3 regions of the Citrobacter enshiensis genome follow, and region 3 is predicted to be linked to each of the others. Evidence: predicted binding sites of a transcription regulator. Region 3 holds the regulator's gene; each other region holds the start of a gene.

Region 1 (4,256 bases), 550 kb from region 3:
TGGGCGATATATTCCGGGCCCGCCGCCAACGCCGGAATCAGGTACATCGGCACCATCACCACCGCCATCGCGAGGTAAGTATCCTGTAAGAACTTGAAGTTATCGGGTAATTCGAGATCTTCCGTGGAGCGAGACCCTTTGCCCACGACTTTAGCAACAGCGGCCTGCACCAGGTAACCGATGGTACAAAAGTGCCCCAATGCCACATCATCCGAACCGGTGATGCGTCTGACCACCGGTTGCGCCAGCGCAGGCATCAGTACCGCCATCACGCCACCAAAAATCCCGCCGGTCAAAATCAATGGAAGCCCGGTGAGACCCGATTTATAGCCAATTACCGCGCCAATGGTCGCCATCCACAGCAAGGCCTGTCCGGTCAGGAAGATGTATTTCAGCGGCGTCAGACGCGCGATAATAATATTGACGGCAAAAATCACCATCAATGTTAACGCCACTTCCGATCCCAACTCGCGGTTGGCTAACCCGGCGATGGCGGCCACATCGGTAATGTAGCCTTTCATGCCAAACCCCTGGGTGAAGATATCGTTCAGGAAGGTCAGCGTGGCGACAATAATGTTGATCCCGGCCATCATGATTAAAAAACCAAGCAACGTTTTAAACGTTCCTTCAGCGGTTTTCCCCGGCGATTTTTTTTGCAAAATCAGCCCGAACATCGCGATAAAGGCGATTAATATCGATGCCTGACCGAGCAAATCTTTTACGATGAACTCAACGAAGCTATTCATAATGGGCTACCTTTAGATTGCGTTCTTTTAAAAACGCGACGATCTTGGTTTCAATTTCGTCTTTATCCGTGAGCTTATTCAGTACCACGACCCGTTTAATTTCTTCCTCACTGGCATCTGCCGTTAAGATGTCAGCAAAGGTTTTTTGCGTCAGAATCATATCGGATTTAAACGCTCCTGCTTCGGATACCGTGGTATGTTCAATATGGGCAGGAATTTCCAGTTTCTTTAAAACAGCTTTCGCCGTCATTTCAATAGCAAAACTTGAACCGAGGCCGCAGCCACATACGCAAAGAATTTTCAGCATGTAAGGTCTCCTCAAATAATATTGAGTTGTTTGGCAAGTTTGTAATGATGTCCGTCTGTATCGACCAGACGTTTTTTCATACTGACTAAATCAATCGGAATAGGTTTATTACTTTGATTTATAATAATGGCTTTATTTTTCATCCCTGACTGAACGCACCGAACCACTTCGTTCGCCATAATGGTGCCCTGATAAATTTCTTCACAGGTTGGGTCGCCATTACGCAAACCGTACCCGACAATCGTTTTACGAATTCGCTCGCCGATGCGCGGTTCGAGTTGCTTGATCATCGTATCAATGGCCCCCTGAAAGCCGGGAGAGTATTCCCTGGTATAGCCTTCTGAGCACAGGATAATCACGCTGTTTTGGACTGCCAGTTTCTGTTTCACCCGCTGCGCTAACGTTTCAAGCGGCATCTGGGATTCTGGTATCAAGGCGATATCCGCATTGCATTTAATGGCTGACTGCAGTGTCAATTCGCCACAATATCCCCCCAATAACTCCACCATAAAAACGCGCCCAGGAAGCGCTCTGCCCGTATTTCGTAAACGCGAAACCTCCTTAATAATCTGTTCGCAGGCGGTCGAAAATCCGATCGTATAATGGCTGCCATAAACATCATTATCGATGGTCATTCCCACGCCAAAGCAATTGATATCAAATTCACTCAGAGTATTCAGAAACTGCAAACTGCCGTCGCCGCCGGCCATAATGAGCACGTCAATACGCAGCGACTTTATTTTTTTCGCGATCGCTTCGTATTCGCTACGTTGCAATTTACGGATTGTTCTTCCCGACGTAATGATCGGTATTGCCGCGATGGAAAAATCAACCAAATCGCGCCAGGTGACGTCATGGTGATTTTTCTCCAGTAAACCAGGAATACCACCATTGAATAATGTAATTTCCGCATTCGCGAGTTTAGCCACCTGGAATATAAAATTATTAATTCCAGAAACGTCTCCACCACTAATGACAATACCCATTTTCATCGCGTTTCCTCCGAAGCGTCCGTGGAAACATTTTTCCCTGACTTCAAGCTAGTTATTTGCAATGAAGATCACAAAATGCCGATAATTTTGCCAATCCGTGGTATTGACAGCGCTTAATTAACAGTGTTTTTTGTGATCAATGTCTCTATTTAAAACAGCGACGGAGTTAACATTTGTTTTTGAATTTAGTTAATTATCATTGAGTTAAAGACCGAAGGTAAATCCATTATCTTCGCAATGCTATTCGATGAGGAAGCGTATTTTATGAAAAGGCAAAAATGTGATTAAGGCCCTGTTTTTTATTTTCAGGGTGCCTCATTAACTGGAATAATAGCGGCGGGAAGGAATAGCAGATACAAAAAAAGCGCCGCAAGGGCGCTCTTTCGACAGTTGGCTGGAATACTTATTTCAGCAGTTCGGCCGTCATATGCACACGGTTACCGGTGTAAGCCTGAGTGATTTTGTAGGCGCTGGCACCCGCCTGTTCAGCCTGAGCGGCAATTTTCGCTTCAGCGCTTTCCAGCGTCGAACCTGTCGCAGTAATCGACTGTGCGGCAAAAGAGCCGAAAGACGTAGCGAGAGCGATAGCTGCGACAAAAATTTTGATGCTTTTCATGGTATAACCCTTTTAATTTAGTTGTTTTGATAAGGCATTTTGCCTTGATGTGATAAATAATAGCCTTCACATCACACAACTAAAAGCGGAGGGATTTGCCAAACTAATTCAAAATTTTTGACTATTATTTTACTCAGCAATCAATCGCTGTGGATGGGTATAAATCGTCGCTCTGCCCGGTTTGCAAAAACCCACCAGCGTCAAATTACAGCGCTCGGCGACTTCAATCGCGAGCGTGGTGGCGGCGGAAACGGCGAACAGGATCTCGACGCCGCACATCGCTGACTTTTGCACCATCTCATAGCTGGCGCGACTGGAAACCAGCGCGGCACCACTTTTCCAGGTGTCATCTTCCCTGCCACGCCGACCCAGCAGTTTATCCAGTGCAACGTGTCGACCCACATCCTCATGTCCCCCAGCCAGATGACCGGAGGGCAGAACCCATGCCGCGGCGTGAGTACACCCGGTGAGCTGCCCAATCGGCTGAAAATCGCTCAGATGCCTGAGGGCATGATCAAGGTTCGCAAGGTCAAACCTCTGGGTAAATGGCAGAGGTTGAACGGGTTTACCGATGTCGTTGAGTTGCTCAACGCCACAAACCCCGCAACCGGTTCTCCCGGCCAATGCCCGGCGGCGTTCTTTCAGCCCCATGAAACGGCGGCTGGAGAGTTCGACCTGGACTTCAAGGCCATTGCAGGAAGGTACAACCTCCATCCCATAAATATCGCGCGGGTGGTCGATAATGCCTTCAGAAAGCGAAAAGCCCATCGCGAAGTGCTCAAGATCTTTTGGAGAAGCCATCATCACGACGTGAGAAATCCCGTTGTATACCAACGCGACGGGCACTTCTTCAGCTACCTCATCCGGCTGAGGATGTTGTAAATCCTCACGTTTCCATAAGGTCACCTGGCGAGAACCTGTGACGCACGTCACGTTTTGAACCTCTTCGGGATGTATCTTATTCACTTTCTTTTAACCGTATAAGAACACGCATACCAACATTGTGGTATTCTTTACAAACCCCTCCTGGATGGAGGGAAATTACCCCAATTCTGGACCTTTACGGGCACATCCGTAAAGAAAAATAACAACCACTCCCCGCGCATCTGGATACAAATGTAAAAGGGAAGTGACAATGTCGAAACAAGGAGCAAACCATGCAGGTCAGCAGAAGGCAGTTCTTTAAGATCTGCGCTGGCGGTATGGCAGGCACCACGGCAGCGGCACTGGGCTTCGCGCCCGGCGTAGCGCTCGCGGAAACACGGCAATATAAACTGCTGCGCACCCGCGAAACCCGTAACACCTGCACTTACTGTTCCGTCGGCTGTGGGCTGTTAATGTACAGTCTCGGCGATGGAGCTAAAAACGCCAAAGCATCTATCTTCCACATCGAAGGCGATCCGGACCATCCGGTAAACCGCGGTGCGCTCTGCCCGAAAGGGGCTGGTCTGGTGGACTTCATTCACTCAGAAAGCCGCCTGAAGTTCCCGGAATACCGTGCACCAGGCTCTGATAAGTGGCAACAAATCAGTTGGGATGAGGCATTTGACCGCATCGCCAAACTAATGAAAGAAGACCGCGACGCCAACTACGTT
Region 2 (4,256 bases), 2.2 Mb from region 3:
GTTCACGTTGCTCTGCACGAGGAAGATACGGCAGTTCACCGATCAAAGGTGCAGGGATTTTTTTACCCAGCACATCAATGATCCCTGCATAATGTGCAAGACCTGGGTTGATACGGTTTGCAACCCACCCCATCAAAGGCAGTCCATCATTGGCAATGGCCTGCGCCGTCAACAGCGCATGATTGATGCAGCCTTCCTGGATCCCCACCACCATCAGTACCGGGAGTTGCTCCTGCACGACCCACTCGGATAATGGGCGAAGGTCATTCATCAGACTCCGCCACCCGCCAGTGCCTTCTACAACGACGTGGTCCACCTTTTCACTCAGACTCGCCAGACCGTTGGACAGCAAGGTGTAATTGATGGGACCACTGTGCGCCACGCTACTTTCATCTTCGCTTAACGCAATAGGGTTGATGGCCTCATAAGGCAATTCAAGAGAAGAGACACTCTGCAGCACCAGCGCATCTTTGTTGCGCAACCCTTCGGGTGTCTCTTTGCTTCCTTTGGCGACAGGTTTGTAACCCGCGACAGTTTTACCCCCTGACGCTAACGCTTGTAGTAATGCGCGGGAAACCACTGTCTTCCCAACAGAAGTGTCTGTACCTGTAATAAAGAAACGCTTCAGCATCACTAACTCCACCGTTATGCTTCAAAAATATAAGCCAGGAAAATAATACAGTGGAGAAAGTCTAAGGTATGACAAGGGGGATCGGCTTGAGATAGCGCAATTTTTCTTACGACAGTGAAAAAATGTTAACCCTGTAATAGACGAATCAACAAAGAGCCGTTATACATCGCGTCTTTTACCAGCGCCGCGCCCGCCATCGTTCCCTGATTTGAAAACTGCGTGCTCTCCACGACAATGTTCTTACTGTAGGCCGGGAGCGCTTGCTGGCGAATGCTGTCGGCAATGGCGGGGAAAAGAATATCCGCCGCTTTGCTTAATGGAGAACCGATCAGGATTTTTTGCGGGTTAAATAAATTCACCATGATGGCCAGAATACGCCCCACATGGCTTCCGACGCCGCTGATGATGTCCTTCGCCAGTAAATCCCCTTCGAGGGCGGCCTGACACAGCGAATCCACCGTTAATGGCTGACCGTGTAGCGTAGAACTCATCGACTGATTGAGTCGTAATTGCGCCAGTTCGAGGACGCTGTCCACGCTGGCAATGGTTTCCAGACAGCCGTGATTACCGCAATAGCAGCGTTTACCGTAGGGATCCACCTGCGTATGACCGATCTCAACCAGGCTACTGCTCCCCGCATGCAGCAAATGACCATCGGTGATGACGCCCGCCCCCACGTTGTGATCAATCACCACCTGAATAACATCGCGCGCGCCGCGTGATGCGCCGAACAGCGCCTCGGCCATCGTCCATGCGCTGATATCATGCTGAATATAGACCGGTACACCGGTATGTTGCGCCAGCGTTTCACCCAGCGCCATCTCTTTGACGTCATCATAAAATGGCATACGGTGGACGATGCCATTCTCAGTATCAATAATGCCTGGCATGGTGACGGCGATAGAGGTTAACCGCTCAAGTTGCTGTTGATGGCGGATAAAAAACTGATCGACCAGCGTGATGATACGATCAAGCAGCGGGATGTCGGCGATAAGGGGAAGTTCAAGACACTCCTCCACAACCAGTTTGCTGCTCAGGTCGCGCAAGGCGAGGAAAATCTCACCGCGGCTGATGCGGATAGACAAGTAGTGCCAGGCTTCGGTTTCCACCATCAGCCCAACAGCAGGACGACCACGGCTACCCGCTTCTTTGATCTCCAGCTCCTGCACTAAATGCGCTTCCAGCATTTCGCGGACAATTTTTGTAATACTGGCAGGCGCCAATTGTGCCAGGCGTGAAAGATCAATACGCGATACCGGCCCCAGCTGATCAATCAGGCGATATACCGCGCCTGCGTTGGTCTGCTTGATTTGATCGATATGCCCAGGCTGACTATCAGCAACCACCTCTGACTCCCTTTATTTTCGCGCTCCGAAATAATCTGTAGGCTATGGTGAAGGACTTCAACACTTGTCGTCAAATTTTTGCGTAGCCGTGTGATTTACCGCACATTTTCACTGCTTTTTAAACTAAATTAAGCACGACTTACTGCGGATAACAACTGATGGCGAAACCGCTGCGCGGCGTGACTTTGTTCATGGTGTTTCGGCCAGACCAGCCACATTTCCGAAACAGCATCGGCTTCAGCGATCGGTATCCAGCACATTTCATCAATCTTCACGCGTTGAAAGGAGGCAGGCAGAATCGAAACGCCCAGCCCCGCCGCCACCAGCCCAATGATGGTCATCGCCTCCCCAACCTCCTGGGTAATAACCGGCGTCAGGTTATAGCGCCGCATCAGCCCGAGGATATCGTCATACAGCCCCGTCCCGACGTGAGGATCAAAAAAGACAAACGGTTCCTTCGCCAACTCGACCAGGGTCACCACCGGCTTTTGCGCCAGTCTGTGCTCGCGAGGGATCATCGCCATCAACGGCTCGTGCAGTATCACTTCCCGGTTCAGCGTATCCGGAAGCAGTGTATTGCGCAGCAATCCCATATCCAGCGCCCCCTCGCTCAACGGTGCAATCTGTTCACGGGTATTCATTTCGCGGGTCTGCATATGTACATCAGGAAAATCCTGACGAAACCCGGAAAGGGTATCGGAGACCGCTTTAATAAAGGGCGCCGAGGAGGTGAAACCGATGCGTAATTCCCCCGCCTCTCCCTGATGCAGGCGTTCCGCCCGCGCTGCGGCCTCATTGACCAACCCCAAAATTTGCCGACTGTCGGCCAAAAACTGCCTCCCGGCGGCCGTCAGCGCCACGCTGCGATTGGTTCGCGCCAACAGTCGCGCCCCAACCTGCTGCTCAAGGATCTGAATCTGTTGGCTCAGCGGTGGTTGAGAAATATTAAGACGCGCGGCGGCGCGACCAAAATGCAGTTCTTCCGCAACCGCCACAAAATAGCGTAAGTGACGCAGCTCAATATTCATATTTTAAAAGTATTATTTGAGATTATTAATATATTAGACAGAATATTTTGATTTTCCTACTCTTAAGTCTGATTCTTCAGCCGCTTTGTTGTAGCCCGTCGGGATAGGGGATGGACACGTTCCCAGGCCCGAATGGCGCGAAAAAAGCTTAATGAGTCAGTTTTTCAGGTGGTCATACCCGTCACCTAAACTACGGGGATGCTAAGCAAGGATTTCACGTGAGCCGTACTACTATTGTCGATACCGCCCCGGCAAGCGATATTGATGAACCGATTATTTCCCAGCCGAATCAATTTATAAAACGCGGCACCTCCCCGTTTATGCGCGTCACACTGGCGCTTTTTTCTGCCGGACTGGCGACATTCGCCCTGCTCTATTGCGTACAGCCGATTTTGCCTGTGCTGTCCCATGAGTTTGGCGTATCGCCAGCCAGTAGCAGTATCTCTCTTTCCATCTCGACCGGAATGCTGGCCATCGGTTTACTGTTTACCGGCCCGCTTTCCGATGCCATCGGCCGCAAACCGGTGATGGTGACCGCACTGCTTCTCGCCTCCTGTTGTACGTTACTGTCAACCATGATGACCAGCTGGCACGGCATTCTGATCATGCGAGCATTGATCGGGTTGTCGTTGAGCGGCGTTGCGGCGGTGGGAATGACCTATTTGAGCGAAGAAATTCACCCCAGTTTTGTGGCGTTCTCTATGGGGTTGTACATTAGTGGCAACTCCATTGGCGGTATGAGCGGACGCTTGATCAGCGGAGTCATTACGGATTTTTTCAACTGGCGAATTGCGCTGGCGGCAATAGGTTGTTTTGCGCTCGCCTCGGCATTAATGTTCTGGAAAATATTACCGGAATCCCGTCATTTCCGTCCCACCTCGCTACGGCCTAAAACGCTGTTCATCAACTTTCGTCTGCACTGGCGTGACCGGGGTTTGCCGTTACTGTTCGCCGAAGGCTTTTTGTTGATGGGGTCATTCGTCACACTGTTTAACTACATCGGCTACCGGTTGATGCTCTCCCCCTGGGAGCTGAGTCAGGCCGTTGTAGGGCTGCTCTCCGTTGCTTACCTCACGGGGACCTGGAGCTCGCCAAAAGCCGGAGCCATGACCACTCGCTATGGCCGCGGTCCGGTGATGCTGTTTTCGACGGGTGTGATGCTGGTTGGTCTGCTAATGACGCTGTTCAGCGCTTTATGGCTGATCTTTGCCGGTATGCTGCTTTTTTCTGCCGGTTTTTTTGCCGCGCACT
Region 3 (4,256 bases):
CACGCCCGCAATCACCAACCCGACCAGCGTGCCCGCCGAACGGTGCAGTATGCGAACCCGCGTCGCACCGTAGCCGTTTTGCGTTACAAACAGAACCGTCATCAGGATCCAGTACGGTTTTGGCAGATGTAACGCGCTCCCCATCAGACTGGCGATACTCAGCATGACGCTGATGCGCCCGGCATTTCGCAGTGCGGGCGATTTGAATGACAGATAGTTTTTTAGCGCCGGGATCAGCGGGAGTCGACGCTGTTTATCCGCCATCAGGTCACGGGCATACAGCGGGCGTTGGGTCCGCAATACGCGGGCAATGCGGCTAAAGTGCCAGTAACAGAACTGACCCACCGGGTTATCGGGATGCTGGTTGGCAATTTTCTCGAGCGCGCCAATCTGCTTTTCCATGGAAAAGCGAGTCGGCAGGCGGTGATACAGAATATCATCCGCCAGGATGCGTAAGCGCGCAGCGACCGTTTGCGCGTTCCAGCGAATCACCTGCTCTGCATGGCTGCGTTCGACCAGCTTTTGCACCTCTTCCGGCTGATGCAGGCTGACGGAGATATGTTCCTGTAAGTCCAGCGCTTCCTGGAAGGCCCGCAGCAGGCGTTTATATTCATTATTGTGATGCGCCGACAGCATGTGCATTTGCTGGTAACACTGGGTGATGAGATCCACCGCTTTCTGTTGGCGTACCAACAAGGGCGGCAGCGCTTTTTCAGGATCGGCGTGCTGGGTGAGCAGGCTGTATTTGGCTTCGCAGTAGTCGGCCAGCTCGCGGTACAACAAACTGAGCGACTCGCGTAGCGGTTGTTCACGCCAGAGCCAGAACCAAAACCAGTTAAAAAGCCCGTACCACAGGGTGCCCAGGGCATAGATCAGCAACGGTTCCCAGACGGGCATGTTACCGGCCAGGCTTAGCGTGAAAATGGCGGCGATAAGCGAAGCCGGCAGGAGTCGGGCATGCAAGGCGCTGAGTTCCGCCGTCACGCCAAGAATCAGCGTTAACCCCGTCAGAATCAGCGGCAGCGGTATTGCTTGCGCGAGCAGTAGCTGCATGACCAGGCTGCATCCGGCAAACAGCGATGCGCCAATGACTAAGCGTTTGAAAAAGCGTTTGTGGGGGGTATCAAGCCCGGCAATGTTGCAGCAGGCGGGAACGAGAGAAAAGAGCAATCCCAGATGCAACTGACCAATGATAAGACCAATCGCCACAGGCAAACACAGCACCAGCGTTTGCCGCAGTGCGTAGTTGATTTCAGGATGATAGATCAGTCTTCGCCACATCGGTGCCAACAAAAATGGCGCATTACAGGGTAATGCGCTATTTCGACGGGGTTAACGAGTGCCGTAGACGACGATGGTCTTACCGTGCGCTGAGATCAGGTTCTGATCTTCCAGCATTTTCAGAATACGACCAACGGTTTCGCGAGAACAGCCAACGATCTGACCGATCTCCTGACGGGTGATTTTGATTTGCATGCCGTCCGGGTGAGTCATCGCATCGGGTTGTTTCGCCAGGTTCAGCAGAGTCTGAGCGATACGACCGGTTACGTCGAGGAAGGCAAGGTTGCCGACTTTTTCGGACGTAACTTGCAGGCGACGAGCCATCTGGGAAGACAGGCGCATCAGAATATCCGGGTTTACCTGGATCAGTTGGCGAAATTTTTTGTAGGAGATTTCAGCGACTTCACAGGCCGTTTTTGCACGTACCCATGCACTGCGTTCCTGGCCTTCTTCAAACAGGCCTAATTCGCCAATGAAATCGCCCTGATTCAGATAAGAAAGGATCATCTCTTTCCCTTCTTCGTCTTTAATCAGCACTGCCACTGAGCCTTTAACGATGTAGTACAACGTTTCTGCTTTTTCACCCTGGTGAATCAGCGTGCTCTTCGACGGGTACTTATGAATGTGGCAATGAGACAAGAACCATTCGAGAGTCGGGTCTGTTTGCGGTTTGCCAAGCACCATGCGCGGTTATCCTCTGTTATAAGCTGTCTCCAGAGCCAGAAAACGACGCTGTCTCTGGGGTTGCCAAAATATGCTTCCCGCTGCCAGGGAAGGGGGCTGCTAAAAATGTACTGCAGCCTGTAATGTGATGTCCTCTGCATACATGCAGTACGTCAATGTATTACTGTAGCATCCTGACTGTTTTAGCATAGCTTTCGCCGTGTGTCTCCTGGTGTCTCGCTTCAGCATGATGCAGGTCGCCTTCCATTGCGAGATTTGTTATGTCCGCGTAATCTGTCAGGAAAATTGAAACATTGGAGTTACGAAATATGCAAGCGCGTGTGAAATGGGTCGAAGGGTTAACCTTCCTGGGAGAGTCTGCTTCCGGCCACCAGATTTTGATGGATGGTAACTCCGGTGATAAAGCGCCGAGTCCGATGGAAATGGTGTTAATGGCCGCGGGTGGCTGCAGTGCGATTGATGTGGTGTCTATTTTGCAAAAGGGACGCCAGGACGTGACCAACTGCGAAGTGAAGCTCACTTCTGAGCGTCGTGAAGAGGCGCCGCGTCTGTTTACGCATATCAATCTGCATTTTATTGTGACCGGCAATGAACTGAAAGATGCCGCCGTTTCGCGAGCTGTTGATCTTTCTGCAGAAAAATATTGTTCCGTTGCGTTAATGCTGGAAAAAGCGGTGAATATCACGCATTCATATGAAGTGATTGCCGCGTGATCTCACGTTGCCGGAGGGCGTGACGCTTATCCGGCAACGCTGCATATTATTCGATTTTTTTGCCTTCCATCAGTCGCTGAACCAGCGGCAGCATGATCAACTCCATTGCCAGTCCCATTTTGCCGCCCGGCACGACTAATGTATTGATGTGTGAAATAAATGAGCCCTGAAGCATCGCCAGTAACCAGGGGAAATCGATCCCTTCCAGATTGCGAAAATGAATAACGACAAAGCTTTCGTCTAATGACGGGATGCCTTTTGCCGCGAAGGGATTCGAGGTGTCCACAGTGGGCACGCGCTGGAAGTTAATATGCGTACGGGAGAACTGCGGGGTGATAAAGTTGATGTAATCATCCATGGAACGGACCACCGAATCCATCACCGCTTCGCGGGAGTGCCCACGTTCGCCAGTGTCGCGGATCAGTTTCTGTATCCACTCCAGGTTAACGATCGGTACTACGCCAACCAGCAAATCCACATGGCGCGCAACGTTATGGTGCGGCGTCACTACGCCGCCGTGCAGCCCTTCATAGAACAGGACGTCGGTCGGTTCGGGCAAGGGTTGCCATGGCGTAAAGGTTCCCGGCACCTGATTCCACGGTACTGCTTCATCGTAGGTATGCAGATATTTCCGCGACTGGCCTTTGCCCGCTTGTCCGTATTCGCTGAACGTTTGTTCCAGCAGACCAAAATCATTAGCTTCGGGGCCGAAATAACTGATATGTCGCCCGGCGTCCCGCGCTTTGCGGATCGCCATGTCCATTTCCGGGCGGGTATAGCGATGAAAGCTGTCGCCTTCCACCTCGGCGGCGCGCAGATTTAACTGTGCAAAAATTTTACGGAACGCGAGGCTGGTGGTGGTGGTCCCCGCGCCGCTGGACCCTGTTACCGCAATCACCGGATGTTTGGCAGACATAACAACTCCATGAATAAACACTCGTTTTAGTATAGTCGGCCCTCAGCGGCGGATTACTCGTGCAACTGTTTTCTGGGCATGATGTTGACCGTTTCGTGGAGTTCAGACCACACCAGAACGGCCTCGCCGCGCTGTAGTTGACGTTTGACGTCGGCGACTTTTTGCGCAAGCGAACGCTCATGTTCACCATAATCGGTGCCTTCGCGCAATACAAAGCTTTCAATCAGGTTATCCAGCGTTTCAGCGGACAACTCCTGCCAGGGGATCATCATGATTATGCTTCCAGATACGTGGTGAGCCAGTCAGGGATGCGCGATTCAAGCCACATTTCCGGGCGGCGCAGCGTCCCGCCGATAAAGCCGACGTGCCCGCCATGCTCGGTTAACTGATACTCAACCTGCGGCGGCAGATTCTCGGGGTTCGGGATCACATGACTGTCCATAAACGGATCGTCTTTCGCGTGAATAATCAGCGTGGGTTTGGCGATCTGATTGAGCAACGGCATGGCGCTACATTGACGATAATAGTCTATCGCATCAGCAAAACCGTGAATTTTGGCGGTAATAAGATCATCAAAATCGCGGATACGCCGTATTGCTTTTAGCTGCGCCAGGTTGACAGGGAGCGTGCCGGGATAGGCCGCCAGTTTGCGTGACGCGTTG

What was found. Region 3 encodes CRP, which controls carbon source genes, mostly activating them, when cyclic AMP is high. Its sites were predicted from a motif close to ATGTGANNNNNNTCACAT; they were not measured.
Region 1: P2W74_RS22515 (6-phosphofructokinase) is a predicted target of CRP. The motif match lies at 2,176-2,193, and genes of this name have one in related genera.
Region 2: mlc (sugar metabolism global transcriptional regulator Mlc) is a predicted target of CRP. The motif match lies at 2,066-2,083, and genes of this name have one in related genera.

The regions. Positions count from the first base shown of each region.
Region 1 is NZ_CP119862.1:4,729,517-4,733,772, forward strand. It holds gene P2W74_RS22505 (PTS sugar transporter subunit IIC) at 1-746, opposite strand, end outside; gene P2W74_RS22510 (PTS sugar transporter subunit IIB) at 739-1,053, opposite strand; gene P2W74_RS22515 (6-phosphofructokinase) at 1,065-2,045, opposite strand; gene P2W74_RS22520 (YdgH/BhsA/McbA family protein) at 2,449-2,661, opposite strand; gene fdhD (formate dehydrogenase accessory sulfurtransferase FdhD) at 2,791-3,627, opposite strand; gene fdnG (formate dehydrogenase-N subunit alpha) at 3,819-4,256, shown strand, end outside.
Region 2 is NZ_CP119862.1:2,546,529-2,550,784, forward strand. It holds gene bioD (dethiobiotin synthase) at 1-631, opposite strand, end outside; gene mlc (sugar metabolism global transcriptional regulator Mlc) at 757-1,977, opposite strand; gene P2W74_RS12450 (LysR family transcriptional regulator) at 2,106-3,005, opposite strand; gene P2W74_RS12455 (MFS transporter) at 3,224-4,256, shown strand, end outside.
Region 3 is NZ_CP119862.1:368,445-372,700, forward strand. It holds gene P2W74_RS01650 (YccS/YhfK family putative transporter) at 1-1,281, opposite strand, end outside; gene crp (cAMP-activated global transcriptional regulator CRP) at 1,333-1,965, opposite strand; gene P2W74_RS01660 (OsmC family protein) at 2,274-2,678, shown strand; gene P2W74_RS01665 (phosphoribulokinase) at 2,725-3,594, opposite strand; gene P2W74_RS01670 (YheU family protein) at 3,648-3,866, opposite strand; partial or broken gene P2W74_RS01675 (hydrolase) at 3,869-4,256, opposite strand, start outside.